Regions from separate parts of the Ruthenibacterium sp. genome, predicted to be linked through region 3. Evidence: predicted binding sites of a transcription regulator. Region 3 holds the regulator's gene; each other region holds the start of a gene.

Region 1 (2,268 bases), on a different contig from region 3:
CAACACCTCTCACGTGGAGTACGAGACGGACAACCGTCACTATGCCCATGTTGACTGCCCGGGCCACGCCGACTATGTGAAGAACATGATCACGGGCGCTGCTCAGATGGACGGCGCGATTCTGGTCGTGTCTGCTTCCGACGGCCCCATGCCCCAGACCCGTGAGCACATCCTGCTCTCCCGTCAGGTCGGCGTTCCCTATATCGTCGTGTTCATGAACAAGTGCGACCAGGTGGACGACGAAGAGCTGCTGGATCTCGTCGAGATGGAGATCCGTGAGCTGCTGACCGAGTATGAGTTCCCCGGCGACGACACGCCCATCATCCGCGGTTCTGCTCTGCAGGTTCTGGAGTCCAGCTCCACGGACATCAACGCCCCCGAGTACAAGTGCATCCTCGATTTGATGGAGGCTGTGGACAGCTATATCCCCACACCCGACCGCAAAGAGGATATGCCGTTCCTGATGCCTGTTGAGGACGTGTTCACCATCACCGGCCGCGGCACTGTTGCTACCGGTCGTGTGGAGCGTGGCGTCATCAAGGTTGGCGAGGAAGTCGAGATCGTCGGTCTCGTCGAAGAGAAGCGTAAGACCACCGTTACCGGCCTTGAGATGTTCCGCAAGCTGCTGGACTTCGCTCAGGCTGGCGACAACGTGGGTGCTCTGCTCCGCGGCATCCAGCGCAATGAGATCGAGCGCGGCCAGGTTCTGTCCAAGCCCGGTTCCATTCATCCGCACACCAAGTTTGCCGGCCAGGTCTATATCCTGAAAAAGGAAGAGGGCGGCCGTCACACTCCGTTCTTCAACAACTATCGCCCGCAGTTCTATTTCCGCACTACGGACGTGACCGGTGTCATCACGCTGCCGGAAGGCACCGAGATGTGCATGCCCGGCGACAACGTCTCCATGGACGTTGAGCTGATCACCCCGATCGCTATCGAGGAAGGCCTCCGTTTCGCTATCCGCGAAGGCGGCCGTACCGTTGGCTCCGGCGTTGTTACGAAGATCAACGAGTAATTATCTCTGAAAAAAGCGCCTGCTGAGAAGCGGGCGCTTTTTTATTGTAGAAAAACCACCGGGGAGTTTTTATTTCAGCGGCTTGCTTTTTCAATGGAAAAGTGATATATTTATCACTGAAAGGTACAAATATATCACTTTTAGGGGGAAGTTGAAATGAAAAAGGCACACCGCAATTTTCAAATCAAGCCCTGGATGGGCTGCATGGGTTTTTTGGGCTTCCTCGGCTTCTTGCCGAAGCACGGGGGCGGACGGAATTATCTGTTTTTTGTTTTCTTCGCATTTTTTGCCTGGTTTTTCTGGGGATTGCTGTATAAAGAGCCGGCAGATGAGCGCCTTGTGGAAAATGAAACGCGCGCTATGCGTATTGTGGGAGGCCTGTTTGCACTGCTCAGTTTTTTGCTTCTGTTTTTGCTGGACAGGCGGGGGATTGGCCGGGATACGGTGCTTTTGTTCGGGGCTTTGGGGTATTCGGTGTGCTCTGTGGCGGCTCCAGCTCTTACTTATTACCTGGACAGGAAGGCGTGAACCATGGACGGCTTTGTTTGTAATTTGAAAAAGTACCGCCAGCTTGCGGGAATGACGCAAGAGGAGTTGGCATTCCGTGTGCATGTCAGGAGAGAAACGATCATTCGTCTGGAAGCCGGAAAGTACAATCCATCTCTGAAGTTGGCTATTGAGATCTCGCGTGCCGTGCGTGCGCCCATTGAATCGCTTTTTGAGTTTGAATGACGGATGAAGCTGCGTGAGATTTGGTAAAATAACTAGGAATCCGGTGGGAAACGCGGTTATTTTCTGCACGCAATTTCATGCCTGATGTGCTATACTAAGAAAAAACATTGTACAGAGTGGGAAGAATTTTGGGGGAGGAATTTATGTCCGAATCAGTGATCGTCGTCGATTTTGGCGGCCAGTATAATCAGTTGATCGCGCGGCGCGTGCGCGAGTGCCATGTGTACAGCGAAATCGTCCCTTATACGAAAGCGTTGGATGTTATAAAAGCGAAGCGACCGCGGGGAATTATCTTTACAGGCGGACCCAACAGCGCCTATGAAGATGGGGCTCCTGCCATCAGCACAGAGGTGTTTGATTTGGGCATCCCTGTACTGGGTATCTGCTACGGCGCCCAGCTTATGATGCATCTGTTGGGCGGCCATGTGTGTAAAGCACCTGTGCGTGAATACGGCAAAACAGAGGTGTTTGTCGATCCTGCGTCCAAGCTCTTCGCGGATATTTCATCCAGCACAGTATGC
Region 2 (2,268 bases), on a different contig from region 3:
AAGGCATTATCTTCATCATTCTTTCCGCGTTCAAGTTCCGTGAGACGCTGGTCAACTGCATCCCCGAGAACCTGAAATACGGCATCACCACGGGCATCGGCCTGTTCATCACGTTCATCGGCCTGCAGAACGCCGGCATCGCCGCGGCGGACGCCTCCACGAAGGTGGCTCTGGGCGACATCGCCCAGCCGCAGGTCGCGCTCGCGCTCATCGGCGTGATCATCATCGGCCTGATGCTGTACTTCAATGTCAAGGGCGCCATTCTCTGGGGCATCCTCATCACGTGGGGGCTGGGCATCATTGCGCAGTTCACGGGCTGGTATGCGGTGAACCCCGAGGCCGGCGTGTATTCGCTGCTGCCCTCCGGCTCGTTCCTGCCCAACTTTGCGGCGCTGGGCGACACCGCGTTCAAATTCGACTTCAGCTTCATGCTGAACAACACCGTTGAATTTGCAGTTATCGTGTTCGCGTTCCTGTTCGTTGACCTGTTCGACACCGTGGGCACGCTCATCGGCGTTGCCGCAAAGGGCAACATGCTGGATAAGGACGGCAAGCTGCCCCGCGTGGGCCGCGCTTTGATGGCCGACGCCATCGGCACCGTGGCGGGCGCCTGCCTGGGCACCTCCACCGTCACCAGCTATGTGGAAAGCTCCGCCGGCGTGGCCGAGGGCGGCCGCACGGGCCTCACCTCTCTCACCACGGCCGCGATGTTCATCCTCTCGCTGTTCCTGTGGCCCGTGTTCGGCGCCATCCCCAGCTTCGCCACTGCTCCGGCGCTCATCATCGTGGGCCTGTTCATGATGTCCAGCGTGCTGAAGGTGAAGTTCGAGGGCGATATGGCCGACGTGCTGGGCGCTTTTGTGGCCATCATCATGATGCCGTTCACCTATTCCATCGCCAACGGCATCATGTTCGGCATCCTGACATGGATGTTCCTGAAGATCTTCCGCGGCAAGGTCAAGGACATCCACCCCGTGATGTGGGTCGTGTTCGCGCTGTTCGTGCTGCGCATCGTCACGCTCTGCTTCTAAAATTCAGGCACTTTTCGCCCCGGCTTTGCGCCGGGGCGTTTTTTGTGCATTACAGCCCGTTTGCATGCAGTTTGCACGCGCCGATTTGTTAATTAAATATCAGCCGAATGCTTGCGAAAAAGCCGGGAAAATACTATAATAAGAAAAGACGCGGCATATTGCCCGCGCAAGACCGAAAGACAATCAAAAAGCCGCAGGAAAGGGAGAGTTACGCATATGAGCACTCTTGGCAAAAAGACAGTTGAAGATATTGAGGTAAAGGGCAGAAACGTTCTGGTCCGCTGCGATTTCAACGTCCCCATGAAGGACGGCGTCATCACCAATGACAACCGCATCGTGGCCGCTCTGCCCACCATTAAAAAGCTGATCGAGAACGGTGGCCGGGTCATTCTGTGCAGCCATCTGGGTAAGCCCAAGAACGGTCCCGAGGAAAAATTCAGTCTCGCGCCCGTCGCCGTGCGCCTCTCCGAACTGCTTGGCAAGCCCGTCGTGTTTGCCAATGACGACAATGTGGCGGGCGAAAATGCCAAAGCCGCCGTTGCCGCAATGCAGGACGGCGATGTTGTGCTGCTGCAGAACACCCGTTTCCGCAAGGAAGAAACCAAAAATCTGCCCGAGTTCTCCAAAGACCTGGCCGATCTGGTGGGTACGGACGGCGCCTATGTAAATGACGCTTTTGGCTCCGCACACCGCGCCCACTGCTCCACCGCCGGCGTTACCGACTACATCAAGGACACCGCTGTGGGCTACCTGATGGAGAAAGAGATCCGTTACCTGGGCAACGCCGTCAACGACCCTGTGCGCCCGTTCGTGGCCATCCTGGGCGGCGCGAAAGTCGCCGATAAGCTGAACGTCATTGAAAACCTGCTGAACAAGGTGGACACGCTGATCATCGGCGGCGGCATGGCTTATACGTTCCTGGCCGCCAAGGGCTGCGAAGTCGGCAAATCTCTTGTGGACCTGGAGAAGGTGGATTACTGCAAGGATATGCTGAAGAAGGCCGAGGAAAAGGGCGTTTCCCTGCTGCTGCCGGTAGACACCACCGTGGCTTCCGCCTTCCCCGACCCCATCGACGCGGAGATTGCCGTCGAAGTGGTGGATTCGGACAAGATCCCGGCCGACATGATGGGCCTTGACATCGGCCCCAAAACGATGGAGCTGTTTGCCGGCGCGGTGAAGAGCGCCAAGACCGTTGTGTGGAACGGCCCCATGGGCGTGTTCGAGAACCCGGTTCTGG
Region 3 (2,268 bases):
CGACGTGCTGGCCGAACTGAAGGCCTGCCACGTCATCCTGAAAGGGCCTACCACCACCCCCCGCGCAGGCGACGAATGGCCCAACATCGAAAGCGCCAACGTTGCCATGCGCAAGGAGCTGGATCTGTTCGCCAACGTACGGCCCGTGAAGGTGCCCGAGGAAGGCATCGACTGGACGTTCTTCCGTGAGAACACTGAGGGCGCGTACACCCTGGGCAGCTGCGGCTTCGAGACCGAGGACGGCATCTCTGTGGATTTCACCATCACTACCACTGACGGCACGCAGCGCATTGCAGAGCTTGCGTATGATTTTGCCAGGAAAAACCACAAAACCCGCGTGTCCATCGTTACCAAAGCCAACATCATCAAGGCCACGGACGGCAAGTTTTTGAAGCTCTGCCAGGCCGTGGGGGAAAAATACCCTGAAATCACCACGGACGACTGGTATATCGACATCATGACGGCCAAGCTGGTGGACAAAAAGCGCCGCACCGATTTTCAGGTGTTCGTGCTGCCCAACCTGTACGGCGACATCATCACTGACGAAGCGGCCGAATTCCAGGGCGGCGTAGGCACGGCGGGCAGCGGCAACATCGGCAAGCGCTACGCCATGTTTGAGGCCATTCACGGCTCGGCGCCGCGCATGGTGAAGGAGGGACGCGCCCAGTATGCGGACCCGTGCAGCATGCTACGCGCCAGCGTGATGCTGCTGTCCCACATCGGCTACCAGGCCCAGGCGGACAAGCTCACCGCCGCGCTGGACAAATGCATGTTCACGGAAAAGGCGCTCACCGTCACGGGCCGCGACACCGGCTGCACCTGCACCGAGTTCGGCGATTACGTGATGCGCACCATCGAGACCCTTTAATTTAGACGAAAAGAAGTTGGTGAAGACAATGGCGGCGCAAAACCAGAATAAAGTCTCCCTTCCCGTCATCAAGCGGCTGCCGAAATACTACCGCTATATTTCGGACATGCACAACAACGGCATCGTGAAGGTGTCTTCCAGTGAGCTTGCCCGAATGATGGGCACCACAGCCTCACAGGTCCGGCAGGATTTCAACTGCTTCGGCGGTTTCGGCCAACAGGGCATCGGCTACCATGTGGATGTGCTGCTCAGCGAGATATCCAAGCTGCTGTTCAGTGAAAAGAATCTCAACGCAGTGCTCATCGGTACAGGCCGTCTGGGCCGCGCCATATCCGGCTATCTTTCCGCCGAGGCCCGGGGCTATCACCTGATGGCCGCATTCGACAAAAGCCCGGACGAGATCGGCCGGGAGCTGCAGTGCGGCGTGATGGTGCAGGACGTGGCCGAGCTGGCCGCTTTCTGCGCCGCACACCACCCGGACGTAGCGGTGCTTTGCATCCCGCGCGCGGGCGCGAAGGCCGTAGCCCCCACGCTGGTGGAGGCCGGTGTAAAGGGCTACTGGAACTTCAGCCACTACGACCTCTCGGTGGACTACGAGGGTATCACGGTGGAGAACGTCCACCTGGGTGACAGCCTGATGAGCCTGGGCTACCGTGTGCGCAACGATTAAAACGACAGGATAGGGACGGTCTTACCAAATGGCAAAGCTATATTTCCGATACGGCGCCATGAACAGCGGCAAGAGCACCGCGCTGATGCAGGTAGCCTACAACTACGAAGAGCGCGGCATGCGCGTGCTTATCATGAAGCCCTCCATAGATACCAAAGGCGGCGAAAAGCTGATGTCCCGCCTGGGTGTGGAGCGGCGTGTTGACATCGCGGTGCGGCCGGATATGGACCCGTTGGCGCTGGTGCGCGCGGATATTGCAAAAAACGGGCCTCTTGCCTGCGTTCTGACGGACGAAAGCCAGTTTTTCACGTCATGGCAGGCCGAACAGCTTTTCATGGTGACTGTGGCGCTGAACGTGCCGGTCATCTGCTACGGCCTGCGGGCGGATTTTTCCCTGCAGGGTTTTCCCGGTTCCACCCGTCTGCTGGAGCTTGCCCACAACATCGAAGAGATGAAAACCATCTGCCAGTGCGGGCGCAAGGCAATGTTCAACGGCCGCAAGGTAAATGGAAAATTTGTGTTTGAAGGCGCACAGGTGGCCATTGACATGGAAAACAATGTGCAGTACGAATCGCTGTGTCCCCAGTGCTATTTCCGCGAACGGGACAAGTTTTTTGCAGAAAAGGCGGCGGAGGCGGCACAGAAACCCGGCGCAGACGCGCCGTGATGCGCATTTTCTCCGCCGATTCAAACCAGAAAGCCCGCTCCGGGTACAGGCGTAAGGCCGTTC

The links. Region 3 encodes Rex, which represses fermentation and respiration genes when NADH is low (regulators of the CRP and FNR family bind a similar motif). Its sites were predicted from a motif close to ATTGTTAANNNNTTAACAAT; they were not measured.
Region 1: a site for Rex is predicted at 1,114-1,133, ahead of IIY41_RS10420 (DUF3796 domain-containing protein). Genes of this name have one in related genera too.
Region 2: a site for Rex is predicted at 1,116-1,135, ahead of IIY41_RS08045 (phosphoglycerate kinase). Genes of this name have one in related genera too.

What each region holds. Positions count from the first base shown of each region.
Region 1 covers NZ_JAFOIN010000089.1:2,826-5,093, reverse strand. The annotation lists gene tuf (elongation factor Tu) at 1-1,015, shown strand, start outside; gene IIY41_RS10420 (DUF3796 domain-containing protein) at 1,172-1,543, shown strand; gene IIY41_RS10415 (helix-turn-helix transcriptional regulator) at 1,547-1,747, shown strand; gene guaA (glutamine-hydrolyzing GMP synthase) at 1,891-2,268, shown strand, end outside.
Region 2 covers NZ_JAFOIN010000074.1:28,869-31,136, reverse strand. The annotation lists gene IIY41_RS08050 (NCS2 family permease) at 1-1,031, shown strand, start outside; gene IIY41_RS08045 (phosphoglycerate kinase) at 1,248-2,268, shown strand, end outside.
Region 3 covers NZ_JAFOIN010000046.1:24,124-26,391, reverse strand. The annotation lists gene IIY41_RS05015 (isocitrate/isopropylmalate family dehydrogenase) at 1-868, shown strand, start outside; gene IIY41_RS05010 (redox-sensing transcriptional repressor Rex) at 897-1,538, shown strand; gene IIY41_RS05005 (thymidine kinase) at 1,567-2,205, shown strand.